3 regions of the Myxacorys chilensis genome follow, and region 3 is predicted to be linked to each of the others. Evidence: predicted binding sites of a transcription regulator. Region 3 holds the regulator's gene; each other region holds the start of a gene.

Region 1 (9,919 bases), on a different contig from region 3:
AATACCTCGGTTTGTTGATGGATTTCGACCCCACGCTGATCGGCTCCGCGCCCGTAGCCCCAAGCCACCGCATCATGGCGGGCAATACTTCCAGGCGCATGATAGAGCGCACCCAAAACGGGAGCATGACCTCCGCAGGCGAGATTCATAGGAGGACATGCACTTTGGATGTCGTCAGGACTGACCACTTCGCTATCAATACCAAAATGCTTGTTGACTTCCGCTCTCCAGCGCATGGTTCGGAGCGCTGAATCGGTGTGTGCCAGCGTGAAATGGCCGCGGGTTGAATAAAATAAATTTAAGTCAAAATCTTGAGACAGGTCTTGCCACAGCCGAACCGATTCGTCATAGAATTTCACACCTTCTGGTGTGAGATAGTTCGATCGAATAATCGTCGTGTTGCGTCCAGTGTTGCCACTTCCGATGTAGCCTTTTTCGATCACAGCGATGTTAGACATGTCGTAATCGCGTGATAAGTAGTATGCGGCAGCCAATCCGTGACCACCACCGCCAATGATCACCGCATCGTAACTCGACTTTAAGCGATCGCGGCTCTGAAACATCCGAGGTTCAGGATGCTCTTTGGACAGAGCAAATTTTAATAGACGAAACGGCATAGGCTAAAAAATTCCCAAAAGGAAACTTTGTTGAACTATCGTGCATCAAAGTTTCATATATGTCAATAATGTTTCGCTTCAATCCACATCATAATGAATGTGGCAAGCGGCGATTAAGGGGTAATTATGACGGAAGCTACAACAAAAACTAACCTCGTTGACGATTCGTTAGCCCGATATTTAGGCACAACCATTCGAGAACTCCGCCAGAAACATGGATTAACGATCGCAGATGTTGCCGAACAGATCGGAATTTCTCGCGGCATGTTATCAAAAATTGAAAATGCTCAAACGTCAACGAGTTTAGAAACCGTAACAAAACTTGCTGGCGCATTTGGGGTGTCTCTCTCGACGCTGTTTCGCAACTACAACATGCCAGTAGGCGGAGCGCAACATGTCAAAGATGGAGCTGGAATGGAGGTCGTTCGACGCGGAACTAAATGCGGACACACCTATCATTTACTCGCTTACGAACAAGGGCAGAGGCGGCTATTTGAGCCGTTCCTCATTACGATGGACGATGCCTCAGAGGTCTTTCCCACCTTCGAGCATTCTGGAATTGAGTTTATCTACATGCTGGATGGCAAACTTGAATATCGCCATGGTCAGCATACCTATTTACTAGAGCCAGGCGATGCGCTCACGTTTCGGGGAGATGTGCCCCACGGCCCTGAAAACCTGATTCAGTTACCCATTCGATTTTTAGCGATCATTTACTACGTTGAGTCGTCGTGAGGAGTTGTGATCTCGCGATCGCTTCAATCCAATCACGCAGAATTTACCCTAGACGATGAAAAATAATTACTTTTTGTTAATTCTGGCGATTTCTGTTTGCTGAAGTAAACGTGTAAACTATCTGACAGAGAGGCTTTCAGCGATACGTCGTTAAAGCTACGTCTTAAGATATAACCATTAGGATAGATGTGATGGATCTCTGACAAGCCGCACCATAATTGCTATAGAGAGTGTGCAGAATACAGTGTTGCGAAATATATCACACTTCATTATTAAGGGCTTTCACTACAAGCTGTTTTTTGCAAGTTCAAACATTATCTAAACATAATTCAATAATAAGATTTTTGCATTGGCATAAATTTATAATTGTGCCTGTTCAAACATCTAATTTATCAATGTAACTAGTATTGCTAGTTACATTGATAAAACCAGTTTACAAAATGTTGAAACTGCAAATACTGGTAGTGTCATGAGTCGGATTTACGTAATGTAGATCTGGTTCAATGTTTGATCGCAATGCAGATTCTGCTGACTCTCATCCAGTGAATGATTGGAAGTGAGTTGTTGGAGAAAAATGGACGTAAATACATTAGCAACTCGCAGAGCGCTTCGCCACAGCGCTATTGCGACGAGCATTTTGAGTCTTGTCGGCGGCATTCTAGTCAGTTGCACACCCACCAATCAGGCAAACCAGGGAGACCCAAATAACAAGCTGAAATCGGTTGCTGTCACTGTTGGTGATCTCAGCAATCCTTTCTTTGTGTTGATGGGACGCGGTGCAGAGGCAGAAGCCAAAAAACTCGGTGGCGAGAATGTTCGTACGACGGTGGTTTCGAGCGGGTACGACCTGAATCAACAATTCAACCAAATCGAGAATTTTATTGCAGCTAACACCGACCTGATTCTTCTCAACGCGGGAGATAGTAAAGGCATTACGCCTGCCGTTGAGAAAGCCAAACAAGCTGGAATTGTCGTCATCGCCGTTGACACGGGCGCAGGCGGGGGAGTGGATGCCACCGTCACCTCTAATAATCTGCAAGCGGGACAGGTGAGTTGCCAATACATTGCCGATCGACTTAAGGGCACAGGGAATGTAGTGATTGTGAATGGTCCACCCGTGCAGTCGGTGTTCGATCGCGTCGATGGCTGTGAACAGGTATTCGCTAAATATCCCAATATCAAAATCCTCTCAAAAGACCAGAACGCTGAAGGCAGCCGGGATGGCGGATTGAGAGTCATGAGCGACTTACTCACATCGTTTCCCAAAATCGATGCAGTCTTTGCCATTAATGACCCCAGCGGCGTTGGGGCAGAACTCGCGGCTAGACAAGCCAAGCGCAGTGATTTTTTTATTGTCGGCGTTGATGGCGCACCCGAGGCAAAGTCCGCGATCGAGGACAAATCTAGTTTGTTTGTCGCCACGGCGGCTCAAGACCCGTTGGGCATGACGCAAAAAGCGGTTCAGGTCGGCAACGACATTTTGTATGGCAAGCCACCGGCCAACCCCGACATTCAGATTCCCGTCAAGCTCATCACCCGCGACAACGTTAGCCAGTACAAAGCCTGGCAGTAACCTCTATTTCAGGAATGGCTCATGACAACCAATCAACAACCGTTGCCACTCAACGCCCCGATCGCGACGCCAGTGTTAGAAATGCGGGGCATCACCAAACGATTTAGTGGCGTGCCTGCGCTGCAAAACGTCAATCTTACGATTTATCCAGGCGAAGTTCATGCGCTAATGGGCGAGAACGGGGCAGGTAAAAGCACGTTGATGAAAATCTTAGCTGGAGCCTACATTGCAGATGAAGGCGAGATTTGGATCAACGGGCAACCGCTCACTATTACCGATCCAGGCACCGCAAGACGAGCAGGCATTAATCTGATCTATCAAGAACTCAATGTCGCGCCTAATCTCACCGTTGCTGAAAATATGTTTATGGGCAGTGAGTTGCGGCAAGGACAGCTTTTGAATCGTGAAGGAATGCGGCGAGAAGCGGCACGGGTGCTGCAAAGCTTAGGAGCAAGTTTTGCCCCCGATGATGTGGTTTCTAGCTTGTCGATCGCAGAACAACAGCAGGTCGAAATCGCCCGGGCGTTGAAAGATAACAGCCGCATTTTGGTGATGGATGAACCAACAGCGGCACTGTCCGATCGCGAGACTGAGCGGTTGTTCGAGGTGATTCACAAGCTACGAAGTGATGGTATTGCGATCATCTACATCAGCCACCGAATGGAAGAAGTGTATGCGCTAGCAAATCGAGTCAGCGTGCTACGAGACGGTCAGTACATTGGTAGTCTCGATCGGCATGAAATTTCACCAGAGCGGCTTGTGCAAATGATGGTCGGTCGCCCAATGCAAGATTTCTACGAACATCAGCGACAAACGACTCCCGGTGAGATCGTACTAGACGTTCGCAACATCAGCGATGGTCGTAAGGTGCAACCCACTAATCTAGTGCTGCGAGCTGGCGAAATTGTCGGGCTGGCGGGACTCGTCGGCGCAGGACGCACAGAGCTATCGCGGCTGATTTTTGGGGCTGACCCAAAAGCCAGCGGCGAAGTGTTTCTCAACGGTCAAAAGCTGAACATTCGCTCCCCTGGAGATGCGATCGCGGCAGGCATCGGCTACGTCCCAGAAGATCGCAAAGACCAAGGGTTGTTCTTAGAAATGAGTTCTGGCAAAAACATCATCCTCAATATGCTGAAGCAGGACGCTAAAGCAGGCGTGATTAATTGGGGGTCGGTCGGCAAAATTGCGAAAAATGCCGTTCAAGACTTCAATATCCGACTCGCAAACCTAGAAATTCGCGCCATGGATCTGTCGGGCGGCAATCAGCAGAAATTGCTGCTAGCACGCTGGCTGGCCATTAAGCCGAGAGTCTTGCTACTCGACGAGCCCACGCGGGGCGTAGACATTGGGGCAAAGAGCGAGATCTACCGGATTATTAGCGACCTAGCAAAACAAGGCGTTGCCGTTCTGATGGTGTCGAGCGAACTGCCAGAAGTTGTGGGATTAAGCGATCGCGTCCTGGTGATGCGAGAAGGACAGCTTGTTGGCGAACTTGGCGGCTCGACTCGTCAATCCATTACTCAAGAAAACATTATGGCTTACGCCACTGGCGCATCGGAGGTTACTGCATCATGAGTCAAACTGAACTACGACCGTTAAAGGATGGGTCACGCGGTGCGCCAGGTCGGCGCAAAACTGCGAACAACTGGATTCAGGTACTCGGAATCTTGCCGATTCTCATCTTAATCTGCATCCTGTTTTCGGTGCTGACCCCCAACTTTCCTACCGCAGGAAACGTGGTCAACATTTTACGGCAAGCCTCGATCAACATCGTGCTGGCAACTGGCATGACATTCGTAATTCTGACAGGAGGCATTGATCTATCGGTTGGCTCGATTTTGGGCGTGTCTGCTGTCGTGGGCGTCTTGACTTCGCTCGTGCCAGGGTTAGGATGGGCGGCGGTGCTGGCAGCGCTGCTGACGGGATTACTGTTAGGGTTGCTCAACGGCGTGCTAATCGCGTTTGTAGATTTACCGCCGTTTATCGTGACGCTGGGCGCACTCACGGCCCTGCGCGGGGTTGCTTATCTGGTTGCTAACGGCACAACGGTGCTAAATCGGGATCTCAATTTTGCCTGGATCGGCAATAGCTACTTAGGCCCTTTCCCCTGGCTGGTTGTGATTGCGCTCTTAACGGTGCTGGCGAGTTGGTTTATCCTACGGCGGACGGTATTGGGCGTGCAAATTTATGCTGTGGGCGGTAATCAGCGCGCAGCGCGTCTAACGGGTATTAAAGTGAATCGCGTCCTCCTATTCGTTTACGGAGTGAGCGGATTGCTGGCAGGGTTAGCAGGCGTCATGAGTTCGAGCCGTCTCTATAGTGCCACTGGGCAGTTAGGAAACGGCTATGAATTGGACGCGATCGCGGCTGTCATCTTGGGCGGCACAAGCTTCACGGGTGGCATCGGCACGATTCCGGGAACGTTGCTCGGTGCGTTAATCATTGCCGTTCTCAACAATGGCTTGACTCTGCTCAACATGTCTTATTTCTGGCAGTTGGTTGTCAAAGGTTTAGTGATTATCATCGCCGTAACGATCGATAGACTCCGCCGCCGTTCGTCTCGATGAACTCTACGAATCGCTGAGAATTGTGCAAAAATCTCTGATTTCTTGAAGAAATCGGAGATCTGGAGCCGCCGTTTTCTGAGTTCACAAACTTACTTTGCGGTTCTCAAAAACTATAAAAAATCAATTCTCAATCTATAAAAACAATGTCAAAACACGATTCATTTGCCTCTCTCGTTGCCCTAGCAACGAGCTGCTTTCTAGTGTCTCCAGCTCTAAGCGCTTCGCCTCAACCTGAACAAACCGCGCCGCAAGTGTTTGAAGCCGCTCCCCATCTCTCCACCTCTCCGTCTCCGCAACTGATCGCTCAGCAAACCTCAAACAAGATCTCAAATAATATCTCAAACGACATTATTCCCGCCGCACCTCAGAGCCAAGATCAGCCGGAACTGGATCAAGTCACTTCGGTATCGCAACTATCGGATGTGCAACCCACGGATTGGGCATTTCAAGCGCTTCAATCTCTTGTTGAGCGGTATGGGTGTATCGCCGGATATCCTGATCGGACGTATCGTGGCGATCGCGCTTTGACCCGCTACGAATTTGCGGCGGGGTTAAATGCCTGTTTAGATCGCGTGAATGAATTGATTGCAGCATCTACTGCAAATCTGGTCAAACAAGAAGATTTGGCAAGCTTGCAAAGGCTGCAAGAAGAATTTGCGGCTGAACTCGCCACATTGCGAGGTCGAGTAGGTGCCCTCGAAGCTCGAAGCGCTACAGTAGAACGGCAACAATTCTCCACGACAACCAAGCTACAAGGCGAGGCTATTTTTGGTGCAATTAGTGTCCTTGCGGGCGACAATGCCAACGGACAAGAAGCGCTCCGGAATCCGACGCTGAGCTACCGGGTGCGCTTGAACCTCAACACCAGCTTCAATGGGCGCGACTTGCTCACCACTCGCTTACAGGCAAACAACGTCGTCCCGCTTGGTAACACAACGCCAGATGCAACCAGCCCGACAGGAGTTCGCGGTTTGGGCGTTTTGGGCACTAACCAGGGGCGGGTCGAATTTGATGGCGATAGCGGCGGTACAGTCGGGCTTGCTTTACTGCGCTACCGCTTCCCGATCGGCAGCAACACCGATGGCTATCTCGCTGGAACCGGAAACGGATTTGTTGATCTAGATGCGTCTTCGCAACTCAACCCCTATTTTGATGGCGGTGCAGTGTCGCTATTTGGGTTGCGTAACCCAATTTATAACTACTCTGGGGGTACAGGATTTGGTCTGCGACACCGATTTGGCGACGCGGCAGAAGTGAACTTAGGATATCTAGTTCCAAATGCATTTAATCCCAGCGATAAGAACGGGTTGTTTAATGGTCAGTATGGAGCCTTAGCCCAACTCATTGTGAACCTGAGTCAAACGTCGCGAATTGGCTTTACCTACATTAATGCGTATGCACCGTTTGCCAGCGATTTGCAGCCTGACGACCCATTCAACTTGAGTGCGGCGGGAAGCAACTTGGCAAATAGTAACTTTGGAACAGCGGTTGGCATTAACGCTTACGGAGTTTCTGGTACGTTTCAACTCTCACCAAAGTTTGCGTTAGGGGGATGGGTTGGTTACGCCAATCATCGCTACGTCAACAGAGGCAAAGGGGACGTGTGGAATTGGGCGGTTACGTTAGCGTTTCCTGATTTGTTTAAGGAAGGAAACTTAGGCGGTCTGTTGGTAGGGCAAGAGCCAAAGTTAGCGGGCAGCAATTTAGGAGTGCGCGATCGCGACCCTTCATTTCACTTAGAAGCCTTTTATCGCTATCGCTTAAATGACAACATTGCCGTTACGCCAGGAGTAATTTGGATTACTAACCCAGACTTCAATGAAGACAACAGTGATGTGGTGATTGGAGTGCTGAGAACGGTGTTTGCGTTTTAAACCAAGTCGGTAGCCAATTTGATAATGGGCGTAGCGGATTCATCCATAGAAGCAATTCTCATCTGTTACATCTGCTATCAAATCCTCTGTCAACTGAGATTACGCACATGAGATTACGCACAATGGATCTGGTAACCGTTGTGATGCTCTTGAGCGAATCGCCACAATGATCGCCAAGCGCAACTTCAGAGATAACGGCTTTGCCAAGCTGCATAAATTGCCAGTCGTAAAACTCAATACAATCTCAATCACATTAGTAGCATTCACTACAAATTAATCTAAATGCGCTTGATTTACTGGATGCAGGAATCGCCGGAGATGTGACGATGGTTGGAACTGCACCCAGAACTCAAACGCTGACAGACCTTGCTAAAGCGCATAAGTTAGATTTCTTTCTAGTCTCGTTTACAGATTTGCTGGGAGGAACTCGCGCTAAGCTCGTTCCTGCTGCCAAAGTTTCTGCGGTTGAATCGGCGGGTGCCTGTTTTGCGCCCTTTGCGTGTAACTTGGGCTTAGGTCCCGACGCTCACGATATCGCAGCGATTCCTGACGCAAGTTCGCTGATCGTGCTGCCGTGGCAACCTAACGTCGGTTGGGTTGCCAGTGATCTGTACCTCGATGGTGAACCCTTTGCCGCCGCACCACGAATCATTTTGAAACAAGTGTGCGATCGCGCTGCAACACTCGGCTATGACTATAAAACCGGAGTCGAAGCCGAATTCATGCTGCTAAAGCAAGCGGAGAAGGGCTACCGCATTGCCGATCCGCTCGATGACGCGGCTCGCCCGTGCTATGACCAACTCAACCTGATGCGCCAATTTGATCTGATTTCCACACTGGTGCGCTATATGGAAGCGTTGGGCTGGGAGCCTTACCAGTGCGATCACGAAGATGCCAACGGACAGTTTGAGATTAACTGGACGTACAGCGACGCGCTCACTACTGCCGATCGGCACGTCTTTTTCAAATACATGGTGAAGACATTGGCAGAACAGCAAGGATTGACTGCAACCTTTATGCCCAAGCCATTTAGTCATCTCACAGGAAATGGCGCTCACCTGCACATGAGCCTCTGGAACGGTGAGTCAAACGTGTTTGAAGATGCGCGGGATGAATTAGGCGTGGCTCCACTTGGCTACGAATTTATGGCAGGGGTGATGGCTCACGCACGGGGCCTGACAGCGCTCTGCAATCCGACCGTCAATTCCTATCGTCGGTTAGGCGCAGCGATGACCTCATCCGGCAGCACATGGAGCCCGCGATACATTTCGTTTGGTGGCAACAATCGCACTCACATGCTACGAATTCCAGAAGGGGGACGGTTTGAGCTTCGCCTCGCCGATGGTTCAACCAATCTCTATTTAGCGCAAGCGGGAATTCTAGCGGCAGGACTCGAAGGGATAACTGAGCACTTGACGACGGGCGATCGCATTGACGAAAATATGTTTGTTCGCGGCTCAGAATTTCCTACTCTACAAACGCTGCCAACAACACTGATCGAAGCATTGCGTTGTCTAGAGCAAGATACCTTATTGATAAAAACCTTGGGTGAGCAAGGCTCAAAAACCTTTCTAGACTTTAAGTACAAAGAATGTAGTGACTATCACACAGAAGTGACACAATGGGAACTACAACAGTACATCCATTGTTAGAGTGATGTTCAATTAGTCAAACTCAAGTACAGAAATCAACGCGAAAGAAATAGGTTGAGATTTCATACTATTTTTAGCAAGTTTTCAGCTTTTCTGCGGTGGCTCTCGGTAGACTTAAATCCAGAGCGATGCGGCAAATGTATTGTCTTGTGTAACATGAAGTGGTAATCGAGACACTGTTATGACTGAAACTGCACTTTCTCAACCGACAGATTCCTCTAACATCACTTATGATATTGAGCAAGCTGTATTGCAACGCTACGAAGCAGGAGCGCAGCAGCCTCAAGCCGCGTTGTGCTGTCCGACAGATGGCTATGATAGTCGCTATTTAGAGGCGTTACCCCAGGAAATCATTGAGAAAGACTATGGTTGCGGCGATCCGACGCGCTATGTGAATGCAGGAGAGACGGTTGTCGATCTAGGATCAGGCGCAGGAAAGAATTGCTACATCATGGCTCAAAAAGTTGGGGCGGCAGGACGAGTCATTGGGGTTGACTTTAATGATGAAATGCTAGGGTTGTCTCGCAGCTATCTAAGCGAGATGAGCGAGAAATTGGGCTACCGCAATGTTGAGTTTGTCAAAGGTAAGATTCAAGACTTAGCTCTCAGCCTCGATTCAGTCCAAGCTTGGCTAGAGCAGCATCCGGTTACAACCGTTGCTGGGATGGCAGAGCTAGAATCAGAGTGCGATCGCTTACGCCGCGATCAGCCTCTCATTGCTAGTGATAGCGTTGATGTTGTCGTTTCCAACTGCGTTTTGAATCTTGTTCGTCCTCACGATAAAAAACAGTTGTTCCAAGAGATCTTTCGTGTGTTAAAGCGGGGCGGGCGAGCCGTAATTTCTGACATTGTGTGCGATGAAGATCCGACTTCCGAAATTCTCAATGATCCTGACTTATGG
Region 2 (9,919 bases), on a different contig from region 3:
CGAGCGCTCCTGTCGGTTCGTCTGCCAAAACGAGTGCAGGACGGTTGACCAGCGCCCGAGCGATCGCGACTCGCTGCTGCTGTCCACCCGAAAGCTGATTGGGGCGATTAAGCATCCGGTCTGCCAAGCCAACGCGAGTTAAGGCTTCTTCTGCTCGTTGGCGTCGTTGGGATTTGGAAACACCTGCATAGACCATTGGCAGCATCACATTTTCTAACGCCGTGGAGCGAGCCAGCAAATTAAACTGCTGAAACACAAAGCCAAGGCGCTGATTGCGAATGAATGCCAATTCGTCATCGCTCAGCGTCGTCAAGTTTCTGCCCTCTAGAACATAATGTCCAGAGGTGGGGCGATCGAGACAACCAATGATGTTCATCAACGTCGATTTTCCCGAACCGGACATGCCCATAATGGCGACATATTCGCCTTCTTCAATCGACAAGTCAATGCCTTTGAGGACGGGAACTTCGACTTCACCAAGCCGATATGTTTTCTGAATGTCTTCCATCCAGATCATGGTTGCCATGTTTGTTTCTCCTAATCACTTCTTAAGGCTGCGATCGGGTCGAGGTGAGCCGCATTGCGAGCCGGAATGACCCCTGCTACTAAGCCAATCACAAACGTCAATCCAAAGCCAAGTCCAATTGACCAGAGTGAAATTACAACGGGAAAGGCGAATAGATTTGCAGCGGCAAACGCGATCGCAACTCCCAGTCCAATCCCAATCATGCCTCCCAATGCCGCAATCACAACTGCTTCGGCTAAAAATTGGCTCAGGATTGCCGTGCTAGTCGCGCCGATCGCTTTGCGAATACCAATTTCGCGGGTGCGCTCGACCACTGAAACCAGCATGATATTGGCAATGCCGATGCCACCAACAATTAGGGAAATTGCCGCGATCGCAACAACCATCACGGTCAGCAACTTCGAGGTACTGGTCAACGTTTCGATGATGTCAGCAGAATTCGACAGCCTAAAATCATCCACATCTCCTTTTTCGGGAAAAATGCCGTGACGTACCCGCAAAAGATTTGTGATTTGATACTCGGCAGCGTCTAGCTGATCCTGGCTTTTGGCTTTGACATAAATTCCTCTTACAGCCAGCCCTTTGACGGCATTGTTGCCGACCAGTCGGGCAGACATGTTGGTAAGTGGAATGTAGATTTGTTCATCCGGGTTCTGCGGGCCTTGCGTTCCTTTGGTCTCCATGACGCCAACTACGTCGTAGGTTTGTCCCTGAATTCGGATTTGAGCCCCCTCTGCGCGGTTTTCTGCACCGAGCAGCTCATTCCGCGCCGTTGGACCCAAGACTGCTACAGATGCTGCGGCATCCAATTCGTCTTGGCTGAAAAATCTGCCAGTTTGGGGGTGCGTGTTGCGGACATCGGGGTAATTAATATCGGTTCCAATAATGGTCAGGGAGTCGTTATTCTGGCCATAGACGACTTGGGCCGTTTGCTGCAAGACAGCGGATACTCGGGCAACACCTAAAACCTGTTGCCTGATCGCTTGGGCATCTTCTAACGTCAAGGTGGTCGCCGTTCCACTCCCTTGCCGCACGCCTCCACTTCTAGCTGCACCCGACTGCACTTGCAGAATATCAGTTCCCAGCGATTGTAGCCGTTGCTCGGTTGACTTTTGCGTTCCTTGACCAATGGCAGTGACCGCAATCACAGCGGTGATGCCAATGACAATACCAAGCATCGTGAGCATCGTGCGGAGTTTATTGCTCCACAGTGCCTCGATCGCCATGGTCAGAATTTCAACGACGGATACTGGGGAACGTCCGATTGGATTAGGAACTTGTTTTATGGGCGGTGTGCGATCTCGTCGGGCCGGTTTTGCGCCCCTGAGTGATTTCATCATGACTAAATTTCGCTGGAAACACTAAATCTGAAGACAAACCTAGAACCCACCGCGAGTACCACTCCCACGAGGAAAACCACCACCGGGAGCACCCGCTGCGCCGCCGAGGGGATTGCCCCTGTTGCCAGAATTTTGAGCGCGATTCGTCGGTCTAGATGGCGCACTCACTAGCACTTTTTCATTGCCCTGAAGCCCAGAACGCACCTCGGTTTTGTCATTCACAGTCAGTCCAGTTTGGATCGGAACAAATCGGGGGCGACCATCTGTCCCAAGTACCTGTACTCCAGTACCGTTCTGCTGACGTGCGATCGCGACAGTCGGTACGACCAGCACGTTGCTCAATTCGCCCGCATCAAACCTGGCATCAACATTCATGCTCGGCAACAAGAGCCTTTGGGGATCGTCAAGGCTCACTTTTACCTTGACGCTGGTGACATTAGAAGTCACGGTTGCTGCTGCCCCAACTTGAGCGACCTTTCCTTTAAAGGTTCTGTCGGGATAAGCATCAGCGGTGATTGTGACCGATTGCCCGACCTTAATTTTGCTAATGTCAGTTTCAGCAACGTTTGCCACAACCTGATAAGTGGATGCTAATGACAGAATTGACGAAGACGTTGCAGAGGAAACATCGCTCCCAGATGTGGTGGGTGTGACGAAATCTCCCGGATCGGCGTACTTCGCTGTCACAATGCCACTAAACGGAGCGCGAATCACGGTGTCTTCGATCTGCGACTGAACCGTTTTCAGGTTGCCCTCTTGCTGAATTACCTGAGCGCGGGCAGCCTCAACATCTTCCGGGCGGCTACCCACTTGAAGCAACTTCAGCGCCTGCCGCGCTTTGTCTACCTCTGCCTGATTCGTGTTGCGGGTGGTGCGATATTGGCTGACGGCTTGGGCAGAAATGGCTCCCGACTTGTACAGTTGGTCATAGCGGTTGAGATCTGATTCTGACTGCCGCAAGTTGGCTTCAGCGCTCGCTACCGTTGCCTGGGCTTGAGCAACCTCTTCTGGGCGATTCCCAGTTTCAACTTTCTTCAAGTTTGCTTGGGCCGCCTCCAGCGATCCCTGCGCCCCAAGCAATTGACCTCGCAGGCTTGAGTCGTCCATGTACGCCACAACTTGCCCCGCCTGCACAGCGTCCCCTTCATCCACCAATAGGCTCTTCAGCCGTCCAGAGCTTTTGGGGCTAACGTTGGTCGATTGTTTGGCTTCAATGATGCCATTGGCTGCGATCGTAATCGGAATGGTCTGCCGCCCGACCGGAACCGTCTGGATTCTGCTTCTGGCGGCCTGGTTAGAGGAAGCCACCGTCTGGCGGTACACAAGATATCCACCTCCTGACAGTGAACTCAGAATAAATATTCCAATCAGCCAGTTTCTCAGCTTGGGTTTGAGCCAACCTTTTTCTGTCGGCTTGAATGGAATCGGTTGGGGAGAGTTGAGGGTCATAGGCTCCTTTGCACCTTGACTGTACATAGAATAACGATAGATTTTGCGATCGCTCTTGCTGGTTGAATTACAGTTTTGTAATTTGCACAGTTTTGTAGTTTGCTGTGTAAGGTTGATTTGAACGCTGTTTTCAAGGTTTACAGATAAAATTTATCTTTGTTAGACATCCTGAATTAGTGTGATGGTTCAATCCAATACTGGATCTACCTCTTTAGATAGAGAACAAGTCGCTCTACTGGATTGCTCATGAAGCAGACAAGCCGCAAGCGTTTAGCTTCTACGAGATTGAACGATTGAAGGGCTACTGATACCATCAAAGCGCCAAACTCAAAGCATCAGACAACCGTTGCCGTCCTGAGACCAGATTATGAACAGAAGATATTTTATTGCAGTCGCGATCGCGATCGCAGCTTGCATCATAGCCTTGCGTTTCGTACTATTCCCTACAACAGCGCAATCTAACAAGCTGATCATCTCTGCGGCGGCTAGTTTAAAGGATGCTTTAGAAGACATTAAGCCCCTCTATCAACGCAGTAAAACAACCGCCGATCTAATCTACAACTTTGGAGCGTCAGGCACATTGTTACAACAAATTGAACAGGGTGCGCCCGCCGATGTCTTTCTCTCAGCGGCAAAACGTCAAATGGATACGCTCGATCAAGCTAGCAAACTGGTGGCTGGAACTCGAAAAGACATTGCCCGAAATCGGCTCGTCTTGATCGTGCCCAAGTCCTCTAGGGGAGTGCAAAGCTTCGATCGGTTGACGCAACCTGACATTAAGCGCATTGCGATCGGAGAGCCGCGCAGCGTTCCCGCTGGACAATACGCGGAACAAGTTTTGAGAAAGCTGAAGCTCTACGACACTCTCAAACCTAAATTTGTATTTGGCAACAATGTGCGTCAAGTGTTAGCCGCCGTTCAATCTGGGAATGCAGAGGCAGGGTTTGTCTACTTTACAGATGCCAAGATCTCAGATCAGGTGAAGATTGCTGTCACCGCAGACGAGACAGATCATTCCCCAATTGTGTATCCGGTAGCGGTGCTGAGGAGTAGTAAAAACGTTGAAGCAGCAAAAGAGTTTGTGCAGTACTTGTCGAGTACCGACGCTAAAACCGTGTTAAGCAAGTACGGATTTGTTGTGCCAGCCTCGTGAGTACCAACCTCGTGACGTGATGCCCCCTGATCTTTCTCCTCTATGGATCTCGCTTAAAACTGCCCTGCTTGCCACCGTGATTACCTTCTTCCTGGGTGTTGCAGCGGCATATTGGATGCTGAACTACCGAGGCAAGGGAAAGGCACTAATTGAGAGCATCTTTGTCGCTCCCTTGATTTTGCCGCCCACGGTAGTAGGCTTTATTTTGTTGGTCTTATTTGGCAAAAATGGAGCAATCGGACAGTTTCTAAATTCGATTGACTTTAGCGTTGTATTTACTTGGTATGGTTCTGTTGTAGCGGCGATTGTTGTTTCGTTTCCGTTGATGTATCGTACTGCATTAGGCACATTTGAGCAGATCGATCACAATCTATTAGCCGTTGCTAAAACATTAGGCGCGTCTGATTGGACTATTTTTAGATCTATTCTATTGCCACTCTCAACCTCAGGAATTTTGGCAGGCATCACGCTTGCGTTTGCTCGTGCGTTGGGAGAGTTCGGTGCAACCCTGATGCTGGCAGGGAATATTCCCAAAGAAACGCAAACGATTCCGATGGCGATTTATTTTGCAGTCGAAGCGGGAGCTACGAATGAAGCGTGGTTTTGGGCGATCGCAATCATGGGAATATCACTCTCTAGCATTGCAGCAGTCAATCTTTGGCAAGATAAACGTAAGCTGCCATCTGTCAAACGCGAGCCGTTCTCTCCAGTTCTCAGACCTGTTCTGTCTCCGCTTCTTGATCTTGCAGATTCTCCAAATCGCGGGCTAAGCGTAGAGATTGGTAAACAGCTTAGCGGATTTCGAGTCGAGATTGCGTTTCATGCCGACGCACCGTTAGGCGTATTGGGTGCATCTGGGGCTGGAAAAAGTCTGATGTTGCGCTGCATTGCCGGAATTGAAACGCCAACCTCTGGGCGGATTGTACTCAACGGGCGCGTGCTGTTTGATGCTGATCGCGGCATTAATCTAGCGAGCCGCGATCGCCGTATTGGATTTTTGGTGCAAAACTACGCGCTCTTTCCCCACATGACGGTGGCGCAAAACATTGCATTTGGTTTACCGAAAGGGCTGTCTCGCGCTGATGTGCGGCAGCAGGTTGAGTCGCAGTTAATGGCAGTGCAGCTAGAGGAGATGCGCGATCGCTACCCGGCTCAACTCTCTGGCGGACAGCAGCAACGTGTCGCCCTCGCAAGAGCATTGGCAAGTCAACCGGAAGCGCTGCTGCTTGATGAACCGTTTTCAGCCCTCGATACGCATCTCCGCAGCCAACTGGAACAGCAGTTGATTGCGCGTCTCGCCAGTTATCCCGGTGCGGTGCTGTTTGTCACGCACAATTTAGAAGAAGCGTATCGCGTTTGTCCAAACTTGCTGGTGATGCATGCAGGACGCGCGATCGCGTCCGGGTCTAAGCGGTCGATTTTTGAGCATCCGGCGACAGTAACAGTGGCTCAACTAACGGGATGTAAAAACTTCTCGACGGCAGTTGCAACGGCAGATGATCAAATTCATGCGATCGAGTGGGGCATTGGCTTACAGATTGCCGAACCTCTACCCGAACAGTTTGCTTATGTTGGCATTCGCGCTCATCAAATCCTCTTTCCTCAAGACGCTCAGCAGCCTAATACGTTTCCCTGCTGGGTCGCGGCGACGAGTGAAACGCCGCATCGCATGACGGTTTTTCTAAAGTTCAATGCTCCTCCGACGAGTCCGCAAGACTATCACCTTCAAGCGGAGGTTTTTAAGGAGAAATGGTTCGCGCTGAAAGCGCAACCGTTGCCTTGGCGGGTCTGTCTCGATTCGCTGCGGCTAATGCTGCTGTCAGCAGCATGACTTTAGAACTGTTATCTAAGCACTCTCGATGCATCAAACTGTTTTCTTTACCACTTGAATGATACTCACGATCGCTGGGTGTGTTCTATGTAAAGCAGGAGTCGGAGTCAGGAACATGCGATCGTAACTCAATAACAAGGAGTGGGAACTAAGGAACGAAGGCGGGAACTAAGAAACGAAGGTGAGAACTAAGGAAGATGCGATCGTAACTCAATAACAAAGGGTGGGAACTAAGGAACGTGCGATCGCAACTCAATAACAAGGAGTGGGAACTAAGAAACGTGCGATCGTAACTAAGCGTACAAGCAGGTGTTAAGGCTCTACTAGCCGTGAATTTCTCTGCATCAAAAGATGGATTTGTCCCTGCGCCATGTCTTTGTGTAGCAATCTCTACCGATTTCACAGAGCAGATTGAATAGTCTGTCGAGGAAGAACGCTGTCTTAATCTGATATCGCGATTAGCGCAGTGCGCAACTCCGAAGGAAACGCGGCTCTTAGTTAAAGCAATTTTAAAAACAGCAGTTAACACTATGACAGAGACATCAGAAGTACAAACTGCCAGTGCAGTCGGCTCTCAGATTGATGCGGAAGCCGTTAGCATCAACACCTCTCCATCTGAGAATGCGCCTGCTAAAACGCTAAATAAGTTTGAAAGAATCAAAGCTGAGAAAGATGGTCTAGTCCTAAAGCAAGAGCTAGATTACTTTGCAGAAATTGGTTGGGAAGCGCTAGATGAAGCCGATCGCGACTTTCGCCTGCGCGTTTTAGGCTTGTTCTATCGCAGCGTTACGCCGGGTCGGTTTATGCTGCGAATGCGAACTGCGAATGGTATTCTTCCCAGCAGTCATCTGCGCGTGTTAGCCGAGATCGTGCAGCGCTACGGCGACGATGGCAATGCCGACATTACCACTCGTCAGAACATCCAACTGCGAGGAGTCCGCATTGAAGACGCGGCTGATATCTTCCGCCGATTTGAGCAGGCGGGGATGACCAGTGTGCAAACGGGAGTTGATAACGTACGGAACGTCACAGGATCACCCGTGGCAGGGCTAGAAGCTGATGAGTTGATTGATACTCGTGGGTTAACTCGTGCGGTGCAGGACATGATCACCAACATGGGAGCAGGCAACCCAGCGTTTACAAATCTGCCGCGTAAATTTAACATTGCGATCGCGGGCTGTCGCGATAATTCTGTCCACGCAGAAACCAATGACCTCGCCTTCATTCCCGCCTACAAGGAGGGTGCGATCGGGTTTAATGTCATCGTTGGTGGCATGTTCTCGCCCAAGCGTTACGTAGAAGCCATTCCGCTCGATGCTTGGGTATTGCCAGAATCGGTCGTCCCCGTGTGTGAAGCGGTGCTGTTGCTCTATCGCAATCATGGGTTGAGAGCCAATCGCCAGAAGTCGAGATTGATGTATTTGGTTGATGCCTGGGGTATTGAAAAGTTTCGCTCAGAACTCGAAACTCAGCTAGGTCAAAGCCTACAACCTGCGGCTGAAACAGACGAAATCACCTTTGACAAACGCGATCACATCGGCGTCTATCCGCAAAAGCAACCAGGACTTCACTATGTTGGTCTCCTAATTCCGATCGGTCGCCTCTACGCCCACGAGATGTTTGACCTCGCCCGCATTGCCGACACTTATGGCAGTGGCGAGATTCGCCTGACTGTAGAACAAAACCTGATCATTCCCAACGTTCCCAGCAGTCGATTGCAGGCAATGCTCAACGAACCGCTGCTGCAAGAGCGCTTTTTGACCAATCCCGATAATATGTCGCGCTGGTTAGTGTCTTGCACAGGCAATCAGTTTTGCGGCTTTGCGTTGATCGAGACCAAAAATCGGGCTTTGGCGATGATTAAAGCATTGGAAGCTGAACTGACCGTATCGCGACCAATCCGCATTCACTGGACGGGCTGCCCTAACTCGTGCGGGCAACCGCAAGTCGCAGATATCGGCATGATGGGGACAAAAGGACGCAAGAATGGTCAGGTCGTAGAAGCCGTTGATATTTGGATGGGTGGCAAAGTCGGTAAAGAGGCACATCTCGGTGAGCGAGTCATGCAAGGCATTCCATGCGATGATCTCAAGCCCGTGCTGCACACTTTGCTGGTCGAACAGTTTGGTGCACGGCCCAGACAAACCAGCTACTTTGTGCCGCCTGAACTTGCGGCTCCTTAACTGGCTATACTTCAGTTTTTGATTTTACCTGCTCAGATAGAACAAAAACGAAGGTAGTCATTGCACTCATGACTATCATTTCACCCCCATCTTCTAAAAGTCCCAATTTACCCGAGAATTCGACAGGAGCCATGATATGGATCAAGTCGAGCAAAACTCCGAAGGCTGCGAGTGCGAAAAGCATTGCGATTAGATATTTAGATGCCTTTCTAAATAAGTGATCGCCCAAACGATAAGCAATAGCGATATAACCCAGCAAAAATAGACTAACTGAGGCTGTTACAAGCACCTCTCCAAAATCTTGTCCTCGTAGCCCGAACAGGGGAATAAATCCAAGAGAATTGCTGATGTACAACCCCACTTCTTCATGAAAACTAGTGGAATCATCAATCAGTAAATAAAGAAATAAAAGCATCCAGCTTAGGTAAAGAGGTGAACGTTTCTTCACTACAATCAAACCCAACAAAAGGACGCACCAATACTCCTTCATATACTGAAAAAATTCAGCAAATCCTCTGTCTGTTTCGATCGAGTAGGGATTTGAAGAGGGATCTGGATACAGGTCGCTCCAAACATCCAATAAGAAGAAAATGTGCAAAACAATAAAACAAATATCCGTCAACAGAAGTAGACAAAGTAGTTTACTTACCCAACTGCTTACCCTGATCTTCACTACAATATCTCCTTCGATCTAGCTACTCATATTGTGTAAAGCCTCTAATGACTAGAGAAGGTGGAAACTGCTCTCTACCTAAGTACTTGCCTTAGCCGTCTTTAGATGCACTCTGCTGTTCTTTTAGCTGAAACTTGAAAACATATTCACTGCACCTACCACTCCAAATAAACTTGTAGTTTTTCTATTTGCTGCATTGCAGAGCAATCTCGTTTAACGAACTAAGATTGATGGTAAAGCTCATGTTCAGAACCACAGCATAACCTAGATTTAACCAAAATACTACCTGTACTTAATCAACCTGATCGTTCTTTCAAAACAACTAATAGATTGAATCAGGTGATAGGTTGAACGAGGTAATAGATTGAATCAGGGATCTCAAAGAGATGAGTTTTCTGACGTCAACGGATCGTTGGTTGAAGTGACAACAACTTCTGAGGTTGGAGAACGGCGTCGAAGCAGCCAACTGCCAATGATCAGAACTGCGATCGGCAGTCCAATCGAGACAAAACTCTTGATGCTGCTATTACTCGCGAGTACATACTGTGCGCTGCTTGATAGACCAAACGCTAAACTGGTTAGCCCAAACAATCGCGCTCTCGGAAGTAAAGCGGCAAAGGTGATCAAAATTGAGCTATACCAAGGCATTAGCCAAGGTGTTGCTATTAGCAACAACACTAGCGTGACCCATCCCATTTCCTCTAGTAGCTTCTGGGGTGTGTTATCCCAGTAGCGATCGCTACGCCATAATCGCCACGCATAAA
Region 3 (9,919 bases):
GGGATTACCCATGTGGGTAATATTGATGCAGCGATATAAAAAAAGCGATTCCTCAGAGATTGGTACTCCGAGGAATCGCTTCTTTCATTTACTCGCGCTTACTTTTGCAAACGGCTCGGTGCTTGATAGTAAATCTTCGACCCGGTATCTGAGATGAAATGGCACGCGCCATAAGAGCGGAAGAAACTCTTCCAAATCGGCTCATTTGACGTGCGATAGTACGCTCCTAAGACAGGCTTGATCGCTTTGGTGGCTGTCTTGAGGTGGTAATGAGGCATGTTTGAGAAAATGTGATGAGCCACATGAGTGCCAATGTTGTGGTGAATGGGATTGAACACGCCGTAGTCTCGATCGATGGTAGACAATGCACCTTTTAGAAAATACCAATCCTCACCGCGATACCAAGGAATATCTTCTTCTGTGTGATGGAGAAATGTCACTAAGTCCAACCAAACGACGAATCCGATGTAACCCATCAGATAATACTTCACGAAAAACAACAGCCCATACTGCGCCGTCAGAACGCCCAGAAAGGCAATCATCATACTCCAGCAAACTGTGCTGGTGATCACTTCGTTGCGCTCAGAAGGTTTAAAGAGCGGACTGGTCGGCATAAAATGTGATCCCTTCTTACCTGTCGAGCGACGAAATAGATAAATCGGATACGCCAAGAGCGGTAGATAAAAGCGGAATAACTTCTCATACCAAGGCATCTGATCGTATTTGGATTGAACGATGGGATACCAGCTTTCATCGGTTTCAATATTGCCTGTGTTGGCGTGATGCGTCCGATGGCTAATGCGCCAACCGTGATAGGGCACAAGAATGGGCGTATGAGACAGATGCCCAATCAGATTGTTTAACCACTTGTGTTTTGAGAATGAACCGTGTCCGCAGTCATGTCCTACGACAAAAAGCGCCCAAAACATAGTGCCTTGGGCGAACCAGAAGATTGGAAAAAACCAACCAGTATTGAGATAAGCGGCGGCTGCATACAGTGCAGCGATGATGCCAATATCAAGAAAGAAATAAGACAGCGATCGCGCGGTAGAAGGTTCAAAACAAAAGTTTGGAATGGCGGCGCGAACGTCTTTCAGTGTGAATGGTAGATCTTGGACTCGTGAATGGGAATCTACACCAGATGAAACAGATGGAAGGGGTTGAACTTGCACTTAATTTCTTGTCAGATTAACAAAACGCAACCTGGACATTCTACCTGTAGGGAGTGGGATCTATCACAATGCACGTTCTAGGAATCTACGCAAGTAGCGCGATTATAAAAAGCGTAACGAAGCCGATTTTTAACTCTGGTAAAGCTTTCATCAGGAGCCGAAGCAATGTTTGCCTTGAGGCGTGAGAAGCAGGCGCTCTTTTTTGCACTGTTTTCTACGTGTGAACTTAAATGCGATCGCGTAAATTCTTTGTTCTCATGATGAGATGTTAAGTAACGACCGCGTGATCCTTCGTTCCCATCTCGTGATCCTTTGTTCCTATCTTGGGATGTAAGTTCCCGTCTCGTGATCCTTCGTTCCCATCCCGTGATCCTTCGTTCCCACCTTGGGATCTTAGGTACGATCGCACGTTCCTTTGTTCCCACTCCATGTTTCTTCGCTCCCATCGCGTGATCCTTTGTTCCTATCTTGGGATGTAAGTTCCCATCTCGTGTTTCTGAGTTCTCATTTGTTGCTAAACAGCAGTTGCTTTTATACCGACGGTAGTGTTTGCCTGCATTTATTTAGTCCATCCTTAGTCATTTCATCACGCAAATACAAGGAAGCTTCATGCAACAGATTCCTCGCGACAAAGCCTTGGATAGCACGCTGGCACTGCTGCTAGATGGCTACCTATTCATTCCCAAAAGGTGTCAACGCTACCAATCGGATATTTTTCAAGCCCGACTCCTGTTCCAGCCATCCATCTGCATGACTGGAAAAGAGGCAGCCACGCTGTTTTACGATACTGAGCGGTTTGAGCGAAAAGATGCCAATCCTGAACCGTTGAAGAAGACATTGATCGGTGAAGGTAGCGTACTAGGATTAGATGGGAATGCCCATCGACGCCGCAAGCAGATGTTCATGTCGCTGATGACCCGCGAGAGCATTCAGCACCTGGCCGCTTTAACAACCGAGCAATGGCACGCTTACAGCAAAAAATGGGAAATGATGGACAAGGTTGTACTCCTCTATGAGGTGCGGCAAATCTTATGCCGCGCTGTGTGTCAGTGGACTGGCGTTCCGCTTGAGGAGGGAGAAGTCAAACAACGGACAAACGAACTGGCAGCATTGTTTGAAGGAGGAGGATCTGCCGGACTACGGCACTTGCGGGGAAGGATCGCTCGTCAGCAAACCGAGAAATGGATCGAAGACATCATCGAAAACGTGCGTAGCCACACGCTAGAAGTCGCTGAAGGGAGCCCGGTTCACGCGATCGCGTGGCACAGAGACCTCAACGAAGAACTGCTAGATAAACGGACAGCCGCCATAGAACTGATTAATCTGCTGCGACCTACCGTTGCGATCGCGCAGTTTGTGATTTTCTCGGCACTAGCGCTGCACGACCATCCAGACTGTCGGCAGACACTTCAGCAGGGCGACGACAAGGATGTTGAGCGATTCGTGCAAGAGGTTCGTCGGTTCTATCCCTTCTTCCCGCTGATCGCTGCCCGTGTGCGACAGGACTTCGACTGGAATGGCTACCACTTCCCTAAAAAGACAAGAGTGTTTCTAGACCTGTATGGCACGAACCACGATGCGCGGCTGTGGGAGAACCCGGATGAGTTTCAGCCAGAACGGTTCCGCCACTGGGATGGAAGCCCCTTTAATTTCATTCCCCAAGGGGGAGGCGATTACCAAGTGGGGCATCGCTGTGCAGGTGAATGGATCACGATAGAACTGATGAAAGCGTCGGTGAAGTTCTTGACTCAATCGATACAGTATGACGTGCCCGAACAGGATCTGCGCATCAGCCTATCGCGAATACCCGCCATTCCAAAAAGTCGTTTTATCATCAGCAACGTCCGGCGAACAGACTGATGCTGCATGTAAGTAGAACGATAATTCCTCCAGAGTAGAGTAGTGCTCTCAGCTAGTCGTTGCGCAGGATAAGCCGATGTTAGCGGCGGAAGTCGTCAAGCGATCGCGAAACGGCAGCAGTGAGCCGCAGGAGACCTTGCTTGGCAAACCGCAGAACTCTCGCGCTTAAATTAAATGCCAACGGCTGATAAGATTCGCTCAGGAGTTAATTTAATTGATGAGGGCCTTAAAATCACTCATCAAGTCCTAGCGTTCTCTACGAGATCACCCATGTTTATCGACTACATCACATTGATGCTGATCAATTTGGCAGCCGGGCTTTCTCTTCTGTCGGCTTATGTGTATCGAGGACTAGATGAGCCTATTCAAAAACGATGGGTTCCCGGATTTGGCGTGGTCGGTGCGATCGCGCTGGTTACGGGCTTGCACATGGTTTTTACTTGGGCAGTTCCGGGCAGCTACAACATCGCCTTTGGAGAAACGTCTGTCCTGTTTGGCATTCTGTTTGTAGGGACAGCGTGGGCGTTAGCGGCTGGCTGGGAGTTAATTACGCTTGCCGCCTATGGATTTTTTGCGGGCTTAGCCGCAACGCTAATTGGCATTCGCATCATCAACTTAGGACTAACTCAAACGCCTCTTGTTACAGGCGTCGCGTTCATTTTGACAGGGTTAGGAGGCATTTTTGCGGCTCCAACGCTGCATTGGAAATCCACGCGATCGCTCAGAACCGTTGGAGCGCTCATTTTAGGTCTAGCGGCTCTCATCTTTACCGTCATTGCCCTCAAAGCATACTGGTCACACCTAGAAGGATTCTCGAACTGGAAGCCATTGCCAATGCGAGGAGTCACTCCACCAAGTCCAGGATCGCCATAAACTGAATTCGCCATACGCTACTGTAGACAAGGTTTGACATCAACATCGGCTCTTTAAGCATCAACGGTGAAGGTTTGAAGTGGGCTACTTCTCCAGTGCGACTAAACAAGCGCTGCTAAAGATGGGATCTACTCATGTGCGTCAACTCAAATCCCGAAACTACTACAATGTATCTGGCTTAACTTTGTATCTGTCTTAGTATCTGTCTCAACTTTTCATCCCTCACCCCTCATCCCTCATCCCTTCTTCTCTAGGAGCCTCCTCTCATGAACGTCTTTGGCATCGGCTTACCAGAAATGGTGCTAATCATGGTCGTCGCCCTGCTGGTGTTTGGACCCAAAAAATTACCAGAAATTGGCAAAAGCATGGGAAAAGCCATTCGCAGCTTTCAGGATGCGTCTAAAGAATTTGAGTCAGAATTTAAGCGAGAAGCAGATCAATTAGAGAAATCCACTCCCCAAACGATGAAGGCGACTCTAGAAACTCCTGAGAAACCTAGTCTTTCACCGGCCGACGCAACGGTTGAAGAGATGGTTGAAGAGGCTGTGACCAATACCACCGAGAAAGAAGGCTAGTTTGACCTGACGTATGAGCGACGATACGCCCTCTAAGCTAGTCATTCCGCAACTCATTGTAGGACTGGGCAACCCAGGAGCGAAATATGAGCAGACCCGACATAACGTCGGATTTATGGCGATCGCGAAACTCGCGAAAGTCTGGCAAATCAACCTGTCCGACAATAAGAAGTTCCAAGGCTTATTTGGCGAAGGCATGAGTCCGACGGGAAAAATTCGCCTACTCCAGCCGACCACCTATATGAATAATTCGGGACAGGCAATTCGCGCGGTCATCGATTGGTATAAATTGCCGAGCGAGTCGGTGATGGTGGTTTACGACGACATGGATTTGCCCGTTGGCAAACTGCGGCTACGATTGTCTGGTTCAGCAGGCGGGCAAAACGGCATGAAATCCGCGATCGCTCACCTCGGCACGCAGACCTTTCCCCGGTTGCGAATCGGCATTGGTAGCCCTAAATCTGCGCCAGGTGACAACGCTGTTTCTCATGTCCTCGGCACCTTTGCCCCATCTGAAAAACCGATCATCGAAGACGTTTTAGACTTAACCGTGAGCGCGATCGAAGTCAGCCTCAAGCAGGGGGTTGAAAAAGCAATGAGTCTTTACAACAATCGTAGTGTCGAATAAAAACCTAAATTCAAGCACTTCTAGATTTAAGTATTGTGTCTAAGCGTCTTCCCGAAACGACTGCTCATGTCCGCATCTTCCGCCAGTCCTGGCAACAGGGCGAAATTGAGGGCGAAGTGATCGCTAATCAGTATGAATGGCAATTTCGCTGGCTGTTTCGCTGCGGACAGTTGGTTATTCATCCATCGCTAGGGCGGGCCTTAATTAAAGAACCGTTGGGGCGATTTTTAGAAGCAAAGGACTATCAATTGGAACCGGGCGGAGATTATTCGTTTACGATCCGGGCGGACTTGTGACAGGGCAAATTTATGATCCCAAATCTGTGATCATGAATTTGTAATCAATACGATTGGCTTCGCCAAGCTCCGAAGGATTGCCCATAATACAAATATCCTTCAACCACGAGGAACCTAAGATGACGACATCGCTTGACCTCAATGAAGACTTGCTTTACCCAAGCGGCGATGGCGAACCAATGGCGGAAAACACAGTACAGTATCGTTGGATTGTCATCCTCAAAGAAAATTTAGAAATTATTTTTGCAGATGATCCAAATGTCTTCATTGCCGCCGATATGTTTTGGTATCCGGTGCAAGTCAAAACGCCGCCAGCGCCTAGACAAGCACCCGATGTGATGGTGGTCTTTGGCAGACCTAAAGGAGATCGGCGCTCTTACATGCAGTGGAAGGAAAATAACATTCCGTTTCAGGTCGTGTTTGAAGTGCTTTCAGATAGCAATAGAACCCGCGAAGGTAGAACAGCGCTCGACTTTAAGTTCCGCTTCTATCAGCAATATGGCGTGGAAGAATATTACATTTACGATCCCGATGAGTGTGTGTTGCAAGGATGGCAGCGCCAAAACAATCAGCTAGTTTCGATCGCGCAGATGTCTGATTGGACGAGTCCTCGATTAGGCATTCGGTTTGGGTGGCAACCCAGCACAGAGCTAGAAGTCTATCGCCCGAACGGACAGCGATTTTTAAGCCCAATGGAGTTAGAGCAGCAGCTTCAGCAAGAACGTCAACGGGCAGAACAGGCAAACCAACGGGCAGAACGAGCAGAACAGGCAAGATTAGGGGCGGTTCCGAGGTTACGATCGCTAGGATTAACCCCCGAACAAATTGCCGAAGCCTTGGATTTATCAATAGACGAGGTGAGATCGAGCGACTAAATTCAATCACTCGAATTTCATCGCTTAAATTTCAATACTCGAAGTTGACGATCAGAGCTAGTCCGTCAACCGTTGTAAATAGCGCTCAATTAATAGAATCGCCACAATATCATCAATGCTGCGGGGTGGCGTCCGCATTCCTTCCGGGACAAGCCGTGTTAGACCCGTCGGCGGATACATCTGCCAGTAGCGATCGCGCGCCTCCAGAGAACTATGCCGCTCATCGACCATGACCACCCGCAACGGTTCCCCCAATTCATCTCCTAATTTCTGCTTCCACGCTTTTGAAGAGGTTTGATCCCCCATAATCAAGAGCGAAATCGGAAACCGTTGACGCAGTGATTTGATCGTGGCGATCGCACTTTCTGCCGTCACGACCTCGTGATAATACAACCGCCGATCAACGCCCATCACCGCCAACCCACACTTCTGCCGCCCCGGATCAAACCCCAGAATTACAGGTTGATCCAGCACCGTCTGTCCCTTCTCCATCGCTTTCCAACTGTCCATGACTACGACGTTTTCAGTACCACTTGACCGTTTTGAATCACCACTAATCCTATTTTGAGCGGTCCTACTGTGTACGTTACATCGGATGCCACCGCCCGGAGTTCTACCGGAGTCTGAAATTGGCGCAGTTGCTCTATAAAGCCCGATAACGACTCTAGGTTTTCAATCTGAACGCTATCGTTAATTACGCCTGCCCGTTTCGCGCGGAAATTGGAGAAGGCGAGCAGTTGTTCGATGTTTTGTTGGAACTGCTCAGACGTCAGCTTTGAGGGTTCAATCGACTTTGCAGCCACCACATCCCCTGCTAAAAACACGACCCGATTGGGAATAGCACTGGCAAAGACGGAAACGGGTCGCCGTTCGCCCCGGACATAGTTAGCGTCTGCCGCAATTCTCACCACGTAGTCTTGACCATCATTAATCTTTTTAATCAGACGCTCTACCTCGGCGGTCTTAATTAGAACGATTTGCTCTTCCCCGGTAGAACCAGGTTGGATCAACTGCCAGGCCGCTCGATTTGCCTCTTTTAGCAAGCGATCGACTGCGGCTTTGGCAGCGGCTGGATCAACCACCCGCAGCACACCCGCCGACAGCACCTGACTCCGCAGAATCGCCAAATATCCGCCGCGAATCAGTTGGGCTTCTTGCTCAGACTGCTGCACCGCTTCGGCTAAGAGCGCTTGCTGAGATGCCAACTGTCGAAGTTGAATTTCGCGCTCGGCAATCACGCGATCGCGCTCGGCGATTTCGCGATCGCGCCTCTGAATCGTGCTCGTCCGCTCCGCAATTTGACTATCGCGCTCGGCAATTTGCGCTTTGACGGCATCGCGCTGAGCAATTAGGGTTTTCTGCTCGCTCTGCAACTGATTAATCTCCGATCGCAGCCTTTCAGCCTGCGCAGATACGGCATTGAGTTGACCGCGAATCACATCCCGCTGCGCCTCAGCCGTTCTGAGCTGCTCGTTGGTCTGTCTCTGCTTTTCAAGGGACTGCTTCAGAGACTCATTAATTCGATTGAGTTGTCCTTCCGCTTGTGTCCGCTGGGCGCGGGTGCGCTCAAGTTCATCCTCGACCTTACTCTTCTGCTGATTAGTAATTTGCAAATCATCTGAGTTTTTCCGTAAGGCTCGATTTTGCTCCCGGACTTTCTTTTGCAAGTCGTTGAAATCGAGCAGCATATCGCGAAACTGGCGGCTACTCGCAAACAAAATGCCAAATGTCGAGGCGGAAATTAACGTTCCGGTCAAAATCGTCACGAGAGTTGCCGTGCGCTTAGGCCGCAGATTAAACAAGCTCAGACGCGCCTTTCCAACTTTGGTGCCAATGCGATCGCCAACGGTTGCGATCAGCCCGCCCAAAATCAAAACTGCCAAAATCAGAATTAGCCCTATGTCGGACATTGATGCTCCAAAACGCTCCGGCTTAGTTCACTCGACAAGCAGGACTCCGCATCTATTATGCCTGCGGAACGGATATCACTGCTGCGAAGAAAATGTGTGATTTGGAGCGAGGGCAGAGAAAGTCTAAGTAAATTGCTGGCTTAACGTGACCGGATTGTGAACGGTAATCTTTTTCTTGTGAATCGAGATCATGTTATCTTGCCGCAAATCGCCTAATAGACGGGTGACGGTCACGCGAGTTGAGCCAATTGCTTCTGCGATCGCTTGATGCGACAGTTTGAGATCAATTGTGATCCCTTCTTGGGACGGTACGCCAAAATCGCGGCAGAGAATCAGCAAAAAGCTGACCAACCGCGATCCCATATCTCGGTGCGCCAACGTTTCGATCATCATCTCGGTTTGTAGAATGCGAGATGACAGTCCTTTCAGCAGCATCATTGAGAGATCTGGGTTGTCTTTCAGGGCTTTCTCGACCTGCTCGATGGGCACCGACAGCAACTCTGCTGGAGTAAATGCCACGGCATGATAGAAACGATCGGCGCGTTGACCTGTAATTAGCGATAGCACCCCAAACACGCTGTTCTCTCTCAGCAGGGCCACGGTGATCTCCTCGCCTGCCTCGTACACGCGCGAGAGCTTGACGGCTCCTTTCTGCAAGAAGTAAACCCGTTCCGCCGGATCACCCGGAAAGAAAATAGTTTTGCCACGCTCAAATGTTTCTACAACGGGGGGGTATGCCCCTCCACCGATTTGGCGAAATAACGATGCAAGCGGTCTCTCTTTGGTCACTATCATTTCTTCCCTTTATCGTCACTCAGACGTTCTCTTAGCAACTATTAGGCTCACCGGTGAGCAAACTTTTCTATTAAAACCCCTATAGAAAATTGTTCTATTGAGGCGAGTCATTGTAAGCGAAGCCTTTGTAAACAATTGATGACTTTAGAACACTTAAACTGACTGCAAACGCAGTTTTTGTGCCTCCTTATACATTTCTGCCCGTATTTTAAGAATTTTAGAAAATCTCTGTGATTTCCTCACCAAAAGATTGACTCGTATTGAACGCTTTTTGGGGAGAATAGTCAATCATTTTGACCAGATTCTAGCGCAAAGCGGACTGGAGAGAGGGAGCCCTGATCTATAACTGGCATTAGAGAGGTAGATTTCGCTTTGGATAAGTTACAGCAGTCAGGGGGCGATCGCATTGCTCCAACGTGCGATCGCCCCCTGACTTACATTCGAGTCATTCAACGGCGGCTTTTGCACTGGCTCCATTCTTCACAGCAGGCGACTTGGTCTTGATCTCATTGACGCTTGGCGGAACGCTAAAAGCGTTGCGTGAGGAAGTTTTCTGCCCCTTTGCTCGTGGCTTTCCTCCGGCCATCCAATATTCTTTTTGATATTTTTCATCGAAGAACTAGGATTCTCCCAAGCCCTATGCTCTAATAAGTTTGCAAAATCTGCGATAAATTACGATTCCTAACTGATGAAAACTTTAACAATCAAATTATCCAAGATTGTTGCTTGGTAGTCGGGCGGTAAACGATAATTTTTATCCCTTTAGATTTGTCTAGGCTACAAGATTTTACAATTGAGAAGTACTTAGTTTGGGCACTGCTCCAGATGACATTACAAGAACTACAAAAACAGGTACTGCAACTATCCATCCGCGATCGTTGGCAATTAGTGCAGGCTGTTCTCACATCCCTACAGGAAGACACCCGTTTAGAGGT

Evidence for each region. Region 3 encodes NtcA, which controls nitrogen genes in cyanobacteria. Its sites were predicted from a motif close to TTTGTANNNNNNNNTACAAA; they were not measured.
Region 1: a site for NtcA is predicted at 7,620-7,639, ahead of glnT (type III glutamate--ammonia ligase). Genes of this name have one in related genera too.
Region 2: a site for NtcA is predicted at 6,677-6,696, ahead of AC5JLB_RS15960 (ferredoxin--nitrite reductase). Genes of this name have one in related genera too.

Annotation. Positions count from the first base shown of each region.
Region 1 is NZ_JCACKG010000203.1:47,506-57,424, reverse strand. Features, by position in the region: gene AC5JLB_RS19345 (FAD-dependent oxidoreductase) at 1-617, opposite strand, end outside; gene AC5JLB_RS19340 (helix-turn-helix domain-containing protein) at 744-1,352, shown strand; gene AC5JLB_RS19335 (ABC transporter substrate-binding protein) at 1,927-2,925, shown strand; gene AC5JLB_RS19330 (sugar ABC transporter ATP-binding protein) at 2,947-4,500, shown strand; gene AC5JLB_RS19325 (ABC transporter permease subunit) at 4,497-5,492, shown strand; gene AC5JLB_RS19320 (iron uptake porin) at 5,636-7,366, shown strand; gene glnT (type III glutamate--ammonia ligase) at 7,693-9,018, shown strand; gene AC5JLB_RS19310 (DUF8838 domain-containing protein) at 9,200-9,919, shown strand, end outside.
Region 2 is NZ_JCACKG010000183.1:79,600-89,518, reverse strand. Features, by position in the region: gene AC5JLB_RS15985 (ABC transporter ATP-binding protein) at 1-526, opposite strand, end outside; gene AC5JLB_RS15980 (ABC transporter permease) at 538-1,866, opposite strand; gene AC5JLB_RS15975 (efflux RND transporter periplasmic adaptor subunit) at 1,906-3,315, opposite strand; gene modA (molybdate ABC transporter substrate-binding protein) at 3,683-4,468, shown strand; gene modB (molybdate ABC transporter permease subunit) at 4,488-6,299, shown strand; gene AC5JLB_RS15960 (ferredoxin--nitrite reductase) at 6,830-8,482, shown strand; gene AC5JLB_RS15955 (DUF8692 domain-containing protein) at 8,487-9,155, opposite strand; gene AC5JLB_RS15950 (hypothetical protein) at 9,534-9,919, opposite strand, start outside.
Region 3 is NZ_JCACKG010000149.1:76,990-86,908, forward strand. Features, by position in the region: gene AC5JLB_RS11095 (fatty acid desaturase) at 99-1,172, opposite strand; gene cypC (CYP152 family fatty-acid peroxygenase CypC) at 1,782-3,032, shown strand; gene AC5JLB_RS11105 (DUF981 family protein) at 3,303-3,905, shown strand; gene AC5JLB_RS11110 (TatA/E family twin arginine-targeting protein translocase) at 4,172-4,480, shown strand; gene pth (aminoacyl-tRNA hydrolase) at 4,494-5,108, shown strand; gene AC5JLB_RS11120 (DUF3146 family protein) at 5,144-5,404, shown strand; gene AC5JLB_RS11125 (Uma2 family endonuclease) at 5,524-6,279, shown strand; gene AC5JLB_RS11130 (pre-16S rRNA-processing nuclease YqgF) at 6,337-6,789, opposite strand; gene AC5JLB_RS11135 (DUF3084 domain-containing protein) at 6,792-8,189, opposite strand; gene ntcA (global nitrogen regulator NtcA) at 8,313-8,984, opposite strand; gene AC5JLB_RS11145 (hypothetical protein) at 9,357-9,488, shown strand; gene AC5JLB_RS11150 (hypothetical protein) at 9,810-9,919, shown strand, end outside.